DNA from 2 places in the Staphylococcus sp. 231237_7MaSpsaltlick genome. Region 1 is predicted to be linked to the other one. Evidence: riboswitches for the same ligand, from Rfam matches in the RefSeq annotation. Region 1 holds a riboswitch; the other holds the start of a gene.
What was found. Region 1 has a riboswitch for thiamine pyrophosphate ahead of ACF91D_RS17485 (ECF transporter S component). Riboswitches for the same ligand answer to the same signal wherever they lie in the genome.
Positions count from the first base shown of each region.

Region 2: another riboswitch for thiamine pyrophosphate. It lies ahead of ACF91D_RS23810 (ECF transporter S component); the one in region 1 lies ahead of ACF91D_RS17485 (ECF transporter S component).

Region 1 covers NZ_JBICNX010000009.1:30,068-36,993, forward strand. Annotated here, with positions in the region: gene purD (phosphoribosylamine--glycine ligase) at 1-608, shown strand, start outside; gene ACF91D_RS17475 (energy-coupling factor transporter transmembrane component T family protein) at 717-1,523, opposite strand; gene ACF91D_RS17480 (ABC transporter ATP-binding protein) at 1,516-2,928, opposite strand; gene ACF91D_RS17485 (ECF transporter S component) at 2,941-3,516, opposite strand; TPP riboswitch at 3,598-3,699, opposite strand; gene graF (glycopeptide resistance-associated protein GraF) at 3,947-4,081, opposite strand; gene auxA (lipoteichoic acid stability factor AuxA) at 4,325-5,626, shown strand; gene ACF91D_RS17500 (class I SAM-dependent rRNA methyltransferase) at 6,011-6,926, shown strand, end outside.
Region 2 covers NZ_JBICNX010000019.1:28,653-35,578, reverse strand. Annotated here, with positions in the region: gene ACF91D_RS23820 (energy-coupling factor transporter transmembrane component T family protein) at 1-46, opposite strand, end outside; gene ACF91D_RS23815 (ABC transporter ATP-binding protein) at 39-1,454, opposite strand; gene ACF91D_RS23810 (ECF transporter S component) at 1,467-2,042, opposite strand; TPP riboswitch at 2,132-2,233, opposite strand; gene graF (glycopeptide resistance-associated protein GraF) at 2,454-2,588, opposite strand; gene auxA (lipoteichoic acid stability factor AuxA) at 2,852-4,153, shown strand; gene ACF91D_RS23795 (class I SAM-dependent rRNA methyltransferase) at 4,363-5,532, shown strand; gene ACF91D_RS23790 (hypothetical protein) at 5,590-6,132, shown strand; gene ACF91D_RS23785 (phosphocarrier protein HPr) at 6,297-6,563, shown strand; gene ptsP (phosphoenolpyruvate--protein phosphotransferase) at 6,565-6,926, shown strand, end outside.

The sequences.
Region 1 (6,926 bases):
AACGTGCATACGATAATGATCAAGGTCCAAATACAGGTGGCATGGGTGCATATTGCCCAGTGCCTCATATTGATGAATCGATATTGAAACGTACTAACGATGATATTGCTCAGCCAATTGCACAAGCTATGGTTAAAGAGGGCTACTCATTCTTTGGGGTACTTTACATAGGTGCAATTATTACAGCAGACGGGCCAAAAGTAATAGAATTTAACGCTCGATTTGGTGATCCAGAGGCACAAGTCCTTCTCACGCGAATGGAGAGCGACTTGATGCAACATATAATTGATTTAGAAGCAAAAGCGCCTATCAATTTTGAATGGAAAGATAATGCAGTTGTAGGTGTCATGTTAGCTTCAAAAGGTTATCCAGGACAATATGAAAAAGGACATCAAGTATCAGGTTTTAATTTAAATGGCGATTACTTTATAAGTGGTTTAAAGAAAGAAAATGATGTGTATATTACTTCAGGTGGTCGTGTCATATTAGCATTAGGTGAAGGTGAAAATATTGCTAAAGCTAAAGATAATGCATATGAAGCGGTCGATAAAATAGAAAGCGAAGGCCTTTTCTATCGTAAAGATATTAGTAATAAAGCGATTAAATAATTGAGAGATTGTATTAAAATTAAAAAGCGATTGGACAAAGTGGTTTAAGTTTTGTCCAATCGCTTTTGTTTTTGGATAATATGACTACTTAAAAGGTGGTTAACCTTTTTAATAAATATTTGTTACACGTATATCTTCAATGCCTGTAATAGGAATATATTGTGCCAATAAATAAGCACTTAATAAAATGATTCCTACTACTAAAATTAATAGAAAATCTTTATACGAGAAAGGTGCATAATAATAGTACGTTCTTGGACCGTCTTTAAACCCATTTTTTTCCATTGCTACAGAAAGTTGATGTGCTTTGCGGATATTTTGACTTAATAAAGGAATTAGTAAATGTTTCAATTTTTTAAAGCCACGATAATTTTGTGCGTGAATTAGCTGATAACGCATTTTTAATGATTTTCTAAGTTCTATTAAGGAAATGAACATCAATGGAACCATACGAATTGCTGCCATAAACGCATAAGCAACTTTAGGTTTTACTTTTAAGTGTTGCATTAGACTGTAAAATACTAAAACAATCTGAGAAGTGAAAGCAATTAAAATCCCGAAAAATGAAATGGTAGTCGTACGCATGGCTAAATGTAAGCCACGATATAAGCTCTCTGAAGTAATATGGACAAAGCCGAATTGGAATAGTGTGTGCGTACCATCGCCATAAAAAATCATAAACAACGCAGATATGAGACTGAATAGCATCGTTAAAATAACAAATGTTAAAGTGATTTTTAATTGCAAACCATTAAAAGCTAATAAAAATAGCAGCATTAAACATGTAATGTAGAGCATAAAATCAAACTGATGAACAAGTATAACAAAGAAAAATAAAATAACTGCGATTGCTAACTTTGTAATTATATTTACATCATCTACAAAAGTATAATATTTTTTCCAAATATCAAACATAATGATCACCAGACATTTCTTCTATGACATGATGTGCTAAATGTAGCCTTCTTGTTGGATAACGGGATATGATTTCTGAATCGTGTGTTACCATAATAATAGTTTGACCACTAGTTACACGTTGTTGAAATAACTTTATTAAATTAAATGTATTATGACTATCTAAGCCAAATGTCGGTTCATCAAGTAAAATGAATTCAGACGATGAACTTAGAGCGATTGCAACACTTAAACGTCTTTTTTGACCAATGGAAAGTTCATAAGGATGCTGAGATTTCACGGCTAACAAATTAAGTGTTTCTAACATTGATTCAGTCTGCGCGTCAGCCTCTTGCCTAGAATTAAATTTATTTTTATATTGAATATGAATTTCATCATAAACAGAAGAAGTAATGAATTGTAATTCTGGATTTTGATAAACTAAATACATATATTTAGCTGCTACTTTAATTTTGTTGAAAGGACGCTTGTCTACTAACATACGTCCTTCATATTTAATTAATTGCATCATTGATTCAAGTAATGAGGTTTTTCCAGAGCCGTTTGCGCCTGTAATTGTAATCCATTCACCAGTACCAATATTTAAATGAGGTATGTTGATTAAATTATGTTTACCACGTTTTATGTTCACATTCTCAAATTCAAGATCTAAGTTTGTATTAGTATTATTATTAAAATGTATCGTTGGCGGAGCATATTGCCAAGCGTTAGGGTGCCAAACCCCATATTCTGTTAGTAAATCTTCATGTTTATTCAAGATTTTATCTGGGGTAGTATCAGCGATAATTTCACCATCATAATTTAATAAGATGACACGGTCCATATGTTGCCATATATGTTCCACTTTGTGTTCGACAATAATCACTGTTTGGTTTTGCCATAAGGCTTTGATTTTATTCCATAATTCTGCAGTTGACTCAACGTCCAACATTGCAGTAGGTTCATCTAAAAACAAGGTGTTCGACTGTTGTAATATCGTTTCGGCAATTGCAAGTTTCTGTTTCATACCACCGCTTAGTTGATTAATGTATTGATTTTTATCAACTTTTAAATCGACGGCTTTAAGTGCATTATCTATGCGTTCATCCATTTCATGTCGGGGGACTTGCTGGTTTTCTAGAACAAATGCTAACTCTTCGTCAACTTTGGGCATACAAAATTGGCTATCTGGGTCTTGAAATATAACACTACTTGAATCGTCGATATTCAATTCATCATACTTGATAGGTAGATCAATAAGATTTGGTACAATACCACTTAATACATTTAATAAAGTGCTTTTGCCAGAACCGGATGGTCCTAATAATAGTACTTTTTCTTTTTCTTTGATTTGGAGTGTTAAATGATCAAATATTTTTTTCTTACCGTTTGGATATTTTAATCGCAAATTTTTTGTAACTATCAACGTGATTGCTCCTTATAAATTATCATAGTCACTTTCTGTAGCAGGTCTGAACAATTTAGTTACGCCCGTTTGATCTAATGCTTTTACAATATAGTAGGAAATTAAGCCGGCAACGATGATTCCGCTTATAAGTCTGAAGCCGATATATAACGCTAGATTCCAACCGGCAACTTCACCTAAATAACCATAAGCAAAGTCTAAAGGCAATGTTGAAATAGAAGCTAAGAGACCAGCGAGCATTGCGACCATTGCTGAACGAGACTTATACCTGAAAATAGCAAATATAATTTCACATGCTAAACCTTGTAATAAGGCATAGACCATAGTTGCAATATCAAAACGACCCATGACAATAGTTTCACCAGCACCAGCCGCAAACTCGGCTAATATTGCAATACCAGCTTTAGGAATAATAAGATAAGCGACGATAGCAGCCATAAACCAAGCACCGTATGTTAATTCCTCAAAGTGTAACCCTGTAACTTGTAATGCTTTATACACAAAATTCCATATATTGTAAATAACTGCAAAAACAACAGCAATTAGTACAGTCACTAGAATTTCTGAAAGCTTTAATCCTTTTGACATAAAAAAACCTCCTAATATAAAAAACGCACAACCTTCTAGAAAGTTGCGCGTTAAAATATAGGCATACAAATACCTGAAAAATAGGTGATTAGTACACTTTCCTACGCTAGTTTCATCTAGATCAGGTTCAAAGGGTTTGAGGGTACACCTCATCTCAGTCACAAAACACCCCTAGTGCGAATGATTAATTTAAATTTAACTATAATGTATGACTTTTAAGGAACAATGTCAAGGCTATCAATTGAATTTAATATTTAATGTATGTACTTTATTACCATTAAGTTTAATAATTATCTTCTTTTAAACTTAATGGAAAGTTCAACAAAAGTAATAACCAAAGCTAAAGCTGGAGCATTTATTTTGCCCCAGCCTCACTTGTCGAATTTACATTTATATTTTAAAGCATGTGATATTTATATTATTGAAACAATTAATCTAGTGAATCTTGTACATTCTTTTTAGTTTCTTCTGTACTATCTTCAGCAGATTCTTTCTTATCTTTTAATTTATCTTCTTCTTTTTTTGCTTGTTCTGCGGCTTTTTTGTTTAATTCTTCTTTACTCATAGATTAAACACTCCTTCTAAAGTATATGAACTTCTATAACTTACATATACCACAACATAAAAAATTCAAACAAAACTAGTGATTTAAATTTGAGTCTTAGTTATAATCAATTTATTGTTTAATTGAATGGTATAAGTGGAAAGTTGACTATACATCTATTTATATCATACTATGGACGTATTTATTAAATTGTTAAAGACAAGAACTAAATGTTAATATATAATAACTTTTGAGGTGAATGGTATGTCTTTTTTAAAGAAACACGCTGAGATATTATATAGTTATATTATAGGCATCGTTTCGCTTTTCACAGGTCTCATCATTTTAATCAATTTACCTTTAATTGATAAATTAAATAACAAGGGTAAAATTGACTTACATATTCATAATGTATGGGATTTTATAAACGCATTTTTTGGTGAAATAATTAGAGTAATAAGCAATTATATTGGGAATTTTCCAGTAATTAGCGCCATTATAATCATTTTATTTGGTATTGGCGTTGTTTTGATTGGTTTTACTCTATTTAGAACAACTAGATACGACTATGATATTTCCATATTCTTCTTAGTTGTCGGTATATTGTTCTTTATTATCACATTGATATTAATGACTCAAGTTTATAGCTTCTTTGCTATTATTTTCGTAATACCATTTGTAATTCACATTGGTTACATCGTTTATAAAGACGAGTTAAATACAGAGCATAGAAAATACCATTATCTTTGGATTATTTTCAGTTATGGTTTTAGTTATTTAATTACGCAAATTGTGCTATATGGGAGAATTGATAGTGATGAAATTATACCGATTGATATTTTAAGTGTAAACACATTTTTCATAATTATGTGGTTGCTGGGTCAAATGTCAATTTGGAACTTTTTATTCTTAAGAAGATCCCTCCCATTAACTAAGCAAGAACTTGGGGAAGAAGAACCGGAACTATCTAGAACAAGTAAAGGCACTGTAACAAATCAAACGAAAGAAACATGGAAAAACTTACAAGATAAAACAACAGAGTTTACTAGGAAGACACGTAGAAGTGTAGATATTCAAAAAGTAAGAGATAAAAAAGATAAATTCATTACTAAGTGGAAAAATAAAATTGATATTCAAGAGGATGATATTCCTAATTGGATGAAAATACCTAAATGGGTGAAATCAGCGTATGTGGAATTATTTTGTGGCGCAGTCCTATTGTTTTTCACTTTAATTGAATTTAACAATAGAAATTCATTATTCGTTTCTGGTAATTGGGAAATCTCTCAAACACAATATGTAATAGAGTGGATAACGTTACTAATCTTAATGTTTATTATCATTATTTATATATTAACGACACTAACGAATTTCTTAAAAGATAGATTTTACTATTTACAATTATTTATGGTCAGTCTATTATTTTTCAAATTACTTACTGAATTTGTGAATATTATGGTGCATGGATTACTATTATCAATTTTCATAACGCCAATATTACTAATTATGTTAATTGCTATTGTAGTAGCTTTTGTAATGAAATTACGTGAACCAAGCAAATATTAATGCATTGAGTTATTAAAGCGTATAAAGTGTAGCGTTGAAACTTATTGTATAAATAAGATGATAGCGACTAACTTCGACGATAGTGGCTATTAAAATCAAGTCTGTGTTAAGTATACTTTCAATTTTAATCGGGTATTGCCGATATTAATTTTTAGGCCGAAACATTTATTTTTGATATGTTCGCTTTAAAGTTTCCACTTTTTCAGTGTCCACTTTAAAGCGAGGATATCATTATTTTTTGTTTCGGCCTTTAATATTTGCTAGTAATGTTATTAATAATGTAATGATTTAAAGATAATTGATGTTACGATAAGATTGAGATGATAGAATAAGTAAGCAAAGAAAAATTATAAATATAAAAAGCAGAAAGGCTGACATAATTTTATGAAAACTGCCACATTAAATAGAGGTAAAGAAACAAAATATTTAAATGAGTATCCACTTATAGATGAAGATGATATTTATTCACATGATCATTTAAAAGAAGGGGATTTATTTTATTTAGTTAATAACCAGGAACAATATATTGCTACAGCATACGTTGGTAAACAACATAAAGGTATCGGTTGGGTGTTAAGTTACGATAAAAATGAAGTGATTAACACGCAATTTTTTGAACGATTATTCGAAGCAGCAAAATCTGAAAGAACATATTTCTACAATATTGATGGTACAAACGCTTTTAGAGTATTTAATGGTGAAGGAGATGGCGTTGGAGGTCTGACAATAGACAACTATGATGGCCATTTCTTAATTCAATGGTATTCAAAAGGGATTTATAAATTCCGTTATAATGTATTATCAGCATTAAAATCAGTATTTCCGTATACTTCAATATATGAGAAAATGCGCTTCAAAGATGCAGAAATTAAAGGTGGTTTCGTTGACGGCGACGCACCAGAATTCCCAATAGTTATTGAAGAAAACTACACTTTCTTCAATGTACACTTAGATGACGGACCAATGACTGGTATCTTTTTAGATCAGAAAGAAGTACGTAAAAAATTAAAAGACCAATACGCGGAAGATAAAGAAATATTAAATGTATTTAGTTATACTGGTGCATTTTCAGTCGTTGCAGCAGAAAAGGCTGAGATGACAACTAGTGTTGATCTGGCGAACCGCTCTCGCACATTAACAGAAGGAAATTTTGGGTTAAATAGCATTGATCCTAAATCACAATATATTTATGTAATGGATACATTTGATTTTTATAATTATGCACGTCGTCACGATTTATTTTATGACACGATTGTTATTGATCCACCAAGTTTTTCTAGAAATAAGAAAAAGACATTTT
Region 2 (6,926 bases), on a different contig from region 1:
TAACATCGTCTACGAAGGACTGCTGCTTCTTCCATTGATCAAACATTAATATCACCCATTTCTTCTATTAAGAATTGATTTTCAACATTAAACTTTCGAGTAGCATATCGTGAGATTATCTCGTTATCATGTGTGACCATTATAATTGTTTGGCCCGATTGAACACGCTTTTGGAATAGTTTAATTAAATTAAATGTATTATGGCTATCTAGTCCAAATGTAGGTTCATCTAACAAGATGAATCTTGAAGATGAACTTAGCGCTATTGCTACACTTAAACGTCTTTTCTGACCAATAGAAAGTTCGAAAGGGTGCTGCGTTTGTACAGAATTGAGTTGTAATGTTGTTAACATATTTTCAGTTTCTTGTTTGGCTTGTTCAACCGTGTTTTGCTTATTTTTAAATTGAATATAAATTTCATCATATACTGAGTTTGTAATAAATTGAGATTCAGGATTCTGATAAACTAAATACATGTGTTGCGCAGCTTGCTTAATTTTTGTGATTTTTTTGTTATCTATGAATAAGTCACCTGAATATTTCAGGAGTTGCATCATCGATTCGAGTAATGTCGTTTTACCCGTTCCATTACGTCCTGTTATGGTAATCCATTCACCTGATTTAATTGATAATTCAGGGATTTGTAATAACCGTCTTTTTCCACGTTGTATCGTAATATCTTGGAAATTTACAACGCTCTGAGTTGTAAAGTGCAGTGAGTGTTTATTTAAAGGCTTTGGTGCGTAATCCCATGCATGTGGATGCCAGACACCATATTCGGATAATAGTGACTCATAATGCTTTAAAATGATTTCAGGTGTCTCATCGGCAATGATTTCACCATCATAATTGAAGAGTATGACACGATCAATGTGTTGCCATATATGCTCTACTTTATGTTCGACAATAATCACTGTTTTGTTATCCCATATTTGTTTGATTTTTTGCCATAAATCTACTGTGGCATAAACATCCAACATTGCTGTAGGTTCATCTAAGAAAAGTGTGTTTGTTTCTTGTAAAATAGTCTCGGCTATCGCTAGTTTTTGTTTCATACCACCACTCAATTGATTGATGTATTGATTTTTATCAACGTCTAAATCAACTGCAGCCAAAGCATTGTCGATACGTTCATCCATTTCTTCTCTAGGAACTTGTAAATTTTCCAACACAAATGCCAATTCTTCATATACTTTAGGCATACAAAATTGTGTATCTGGATCTTGGAAAATGACCCCACAATCTTTGTCTATATGAAGTTCGTCATATTTCATTGGAAGGTCTACTAATTCTGGCACAATACCACTTAACACATTGAGTAAAGTACTTTTACCTGAACCAGATGGACCAAGTAAAAGTACCTTTTCTTTACTATTTATATTTAAGTTTAAATTATTGAATATTTTTTTATCTGCATTTGGATATTTTAATCGTAAATTTTTTATGGATATCAATATTGTGACTCCTTATAAATTGTCGTAGTCATGTTTTGTAGCTGGTCTAAATAATTTTGTAACACCAGTTTGGTCGAGGGCTCTGACGATATAATAGGAAAGGAGTCCAGCTACAACAATTCCACTAATTACTCTACAACCTATATATAAAGCTAAGTTCCAACCTGCAATCTCTCCTAAATAACCATATGCAAAATCAATTGGTAGCGTTGCAATTGCAGTTAAGAATCCTGCTAACATTGCTACCATTGCACTACGTGATTTATATCTAAAAATTAAAAAGATAATTTCACAGGCTAAGCCTTGAACTAATGCATAAATCATTGTAGCAATGTCGAAACGTCCCATAATAATTGTTTCTCCTGCACCGGCAGCAAATTCAGCAAGTAAGGCAATACCTGCCTTTGGAATGATGAGATAAGCAACTACGGCCGCCATAAACCAAGCGCCATACGTTAATTCTTCAAGATGCAAACCTGTAATTTGAACTGCCTTATAAACAAAGTTCCAGAGATTATAAATCACTGCAAATACCACTGCAATCAATACAGTAACAAGTATTTCAGATAGTTTTAAATCTTTTGACATAATACTTTCCTCCCAAATAAAAAAACGCACAACCTTCTAGAAAAAGTGCGCGCTTAGATATTGGCATACAGATACTCAAATAAATTATTCAGTATCGCAATACACTTTCCTACGCTAGTTTAATCTAGATCAGGTTCAAAGGGTTTGAGGGTATACCTCATCTCAGTCACAAAACACCCCTAGTGCGAATGTTATATTTAAATTTAATTATAATGTATGACTTTTTCAATATTATGTCAAGGTTACTTTTTTAATAAAAGGGTAAATGACAAGTTAATAAATCGTATGAATTGGTGTCTGTATAGCTGAAGTTTTGGTGTTAAATAGGGTTGATAGACATATAAATAGGGTGATGCGTAAAGCATCACCCTAAATCTTTATAATGTTTGACATTATAAACGTCTATTTTAATTAATCCAATGTGTCTTGAATATTCTTTTTAGTTTCCTCTACATCATCTGATGATGACTCTTTTTGTTCTTTTAATTTTTCTTCTGCTTCTTTTGCTTGTTCAGCAGCTTTTTTGTTTAATTCTTCTTTACTCATATGTGACACTCCTTATTGATGTTTGATTATATAGATGGTATACCACATAATATTAACTATAAACATAGCTTGATTGTGCTGTTATTTACATTAAATTTTAAAACAAAAAATAAAATTAACGAATTTAATGAAATAATTGTTTAATATCATTAGTAATGTGGAATTTTGACAATACAACTAATCTATCATACTAAAGACTTATTTATTAGATTATTAAAGACAAGAACTAAATGTTCATATATAATAACTTTGAGGTGAATGGTATGTCTTTTATAAAGAAACACGCCGAGATACTATATAGCTATATCATAGGCATCGTTTCGCTTTTCACAGGTCTCATCATTTTGGTTAATTTACCTTTAATTCATAAATTGAATGGTAAAGGTAAACCAGAGTTACATATCCATAATGTATGGGATTTTATTAATGCTTTTTTCAGTGAAATAATTAGGGTGATGAGTAACTATATAGGGAACTTCCCAATAGTAAGCGCCATAATCATTATTTTATTTGGTGTCGTTGTCCTATTATTAGGTATGACACTGTATAGAACGACAGGTTATGACTATGATATTTCAATCTTCTTTTTAGTTATTGGAATTTTATTTTTCTTAATTACACTAATTTTAATGACGCAAGTTTATAGTTTCTTTGCTATTATTTTTGTCATTCCTTTTGCTGTGCATATTGGTTACATTGTGTATAAGGATGAGTTAAATAAGCATCATAGAAAGTACCATTATTTATGGATTATTTTCACATATGGTATTAGTTATTTATTAACGCAAATTGTGCTTTATGGCAGAATTGATAGTGACGAGATTGTCCCAGTTGATATTCTTAGTGTTAACACATTTTTCTTAATTATGTGGTTGTTAGGTCAAATGGCAATTTGGAACTTCTTATTCTTGAGAAGATCACTGCCTTTAACTAAAGAGGAATTGGGTGAGGAAGCCCCAGAGCTTTCTAGAGCTAGTAAAGACTCGGTATCAAATCAAACTAAAGAACATTGGAAAAATTTACAAGACAAAACTACAGAATTTACACGTAAAACAAGAAGAAGTGTGGATATTCAAAAGGCTAGAGAAAAGAAAGATAAGTTTATCGAAAAATGGAAGAATAAAATTGATATTCAAGAGGACGATGTTCCAAATTGGATGAAGAAACCAAAATGGTTAAAGCGCGCATATGTAGAACTTATATGTGGTGCGGTATTACTATTTTTTACATTAATTGAATTCAATAATAGAAATTCATTATTTGTGTCAGGAGACTGGGAAATTTCACAGACGCAATATGTAATTGAATGGGTAACATTGTTCTTACTAATGATTATTATTATTGTATATATTTTGACGACACTTACAAATTTCTTACGCGGCAGATTCTATTATCTTCAATTGTTTATGGTAAGCATATTATTCTTTAAATTGTTAACAGAATTTGTAAATATTATGGTTCATGGATTGTTATTATCAATATTCATTACACCGATTTTATTTATCATGTTAATAGCAGTCATTGTCGCGTTTACGATTAAGTTACGACAACCTTCAAATGATTAAAGTATAATGTGAGTAGACGTTACCTATCTTCCTATATGATTTAGGAAGGTAGGTTTTTTTATGTATTTAAGTAAAGTTGAGTAACGGGATCTTACATTACTAAAAAGTACTGATATATTTAGATTTTTAATGTAACAATGTATATGAAATGATAGAATAGATAAGCAAATTAAAATCATACTAAATAGTAGAAAGGCTGTCATAATATTATGAAAACTGCCACATTAAATAAAGGAAAAGAAACAAAATATTTAAATCAATATCCATTAGTTGAAGCGGATGATATATACGATCATGACCATTTGAAAGAAGGGGACTTATTTTATATCGTTAACGATCAAGGTATTTATATTGCTACAGCATATGTAGGAAGACAACATAAGGGACTTGGTTGGGTATTAAGTTATGAGCAAGACGAAGAAATTAATATACCATTTTTTGAAAGATTGTTTGAACTAGCAAAAGAAGAAAGAACTTATTTCTATAATATAGACGGTACAAATGCTTTTAGATTATTTAATGGTGAAGGTGATGGTATAGGTGGATTAACAATAGATAACTATAACGGTCATCTATTAATTCAATGGTATTCTAAAGGCATTTATAAATTCAGATATCAAATATTAGAAGCATTAAAGACAGTGTTTGATTATACTTCTATTTTTGAAAAAATGCGTTTCAAAGATGCTGAGATTACAGGTGGTTTTGTAGAAGGAGTAGCTCCAGAATTCCCAATTGTAATCGAAGAAAACTTTACTTTTTATAATGTAGATTTAGATGATGGTCCAATGACTGGCATATTTTTAGATCAAAAAGAAGTAAGAAAAAAATTAAAAGAGCACTATTCTGATAATCGCAACATGCTTAATGTGTTTAGTTATACGGGAGCATTTTCAGTTGTTGCTGCAGACAATGCCAAAAATACGACAAGTGTAGATTTAGCCAATCGCTCTAGACCTTTAACTGAAGAGAACTTTGGTTTGAATGGCATTGATCCTAAATCACAATATATTTACGTTATGGATACTTTTGATTTTTATGGCTATGCGAAAAGGCATGATTTATTTTACGATACAATTGTTGTTGATCCACCTAGCTTCGCTAGAAATAAGAAGAAAACTTTTTCAGTATTAAAGGATTATGATAAATTGATTCTTGGAGCATTAGATATTTTAGCACCAAACGGCACAATGTTATTATGTACCAACAATAGTACTTTTTCATTAAAAGCCTTTAAAAAAGTTGTTAAAGAAACTTTAGAAAATGCTGGTGTAGCATATGAATTACAAGATGTAATGGGTTTGCCTAAAGATTTTAAAACGCATGCACATTATAAACCTTCAAAATATTTGAAAGCAATTTTTGTTAAAGTACTATAAAATATGTGAATTTGGGTATAAATTTTATATGGTCATTTTTTATAAGGAGTGTATAAGATGGGCTTGAAAAATAAATTTACTAATAAATTTACAAAAGAAGTAGGAAATAAGGTTTTAAATATAGAAGATATCAAAGAAAAACATCAATTACCTGTTAATTTATTTGAGGTAGATGAGAGACGTGAACGCGCACAAGCATTAGTGAAAAAGAAATCGCTATTGTCATCAAGTGTTAGTGTGGTACCTATTCCAGGGCTAGACTTCGGTGTGGATATCAAACTAATGAAAGATATTATAGAAGATGTAAATAAAATATATGGCCTTGACCATAAACAAGTTAATAGCATGGGAGATAGTGTTAGAGAACGTATCTATGCACTAGCTGCTATACAAGGGAGCCAATTTATTGGCAAGAAAATATCTGATGCTATCTTAAAAGTAGTCATTCGTGATGTAGCTAAACGCGTGTTAGCGAAACAAACAAAATGGTTCCCAATTTTAGGGCAAGCAATATCAGCTTCAGTGAGTTATTATTTTATGAAAAAAATAGGCGATGAACACATTGCAAAATGTGAAAAAGTAGTTAAAGAATTACTTTAAATCGTGAGCGTTTTCATAAAATCTTCAATTATTGCTGATTATTGTCATATCAGGGTAATAACGAATTGAATTTCTATTTATAATTTGGTAATGTTATTATATAAAACTATGCTAGGTTTTATAATAAACTAACGATTCTAACTATACGAAGGAGAAATCATATTATGGAACAAAAATCATATGTAATTATTGACGAAACAGGTATTCACGCTCGTCCAGCGACTATGCTTGTTCAAACTGCTTCAAAATTCGATTCAGATATTCAATTAGAATATAATGGTAAAAAAGTTAACTTGAAATCAATCATGGGTGTTATGAGTTTAGGTGTAGGTAAAGATGCGGAAATCACAATCTATGCCGATGGTAGCGATGAAGCTGATGCAATTTCTGCAATTACAGACATCTTATCTAAAGAAGGTTTAACTGCTTAATATGTCACAATATATTAATGGTATTGCTGCATCTGATGGTGTAGCAATTGCCAAGGCATATTTACTAGTAGAACCAGACCTTTCATTCAATAGTGAAAAGGTTACAGATGTCGATTCAGAGATTGAAAAGTTCAGAAATGCTATCGATACATCTAAAGTTGAATTAACAAAGATTAGAAATAATGCAGAAGAGAACCTTGGTGCTGATAAAGCAGCAATCTTTGATGCACATCTATTAGTCTTAGATGATCCAGAATTAATTCAACCGATTGAAGATAAGATTAACAACGAACAAGTTAACGCTCCAACAGCTCTAACAGATGTTACAGGGCAATTCATCACAATATTTGAATCAATGGACAA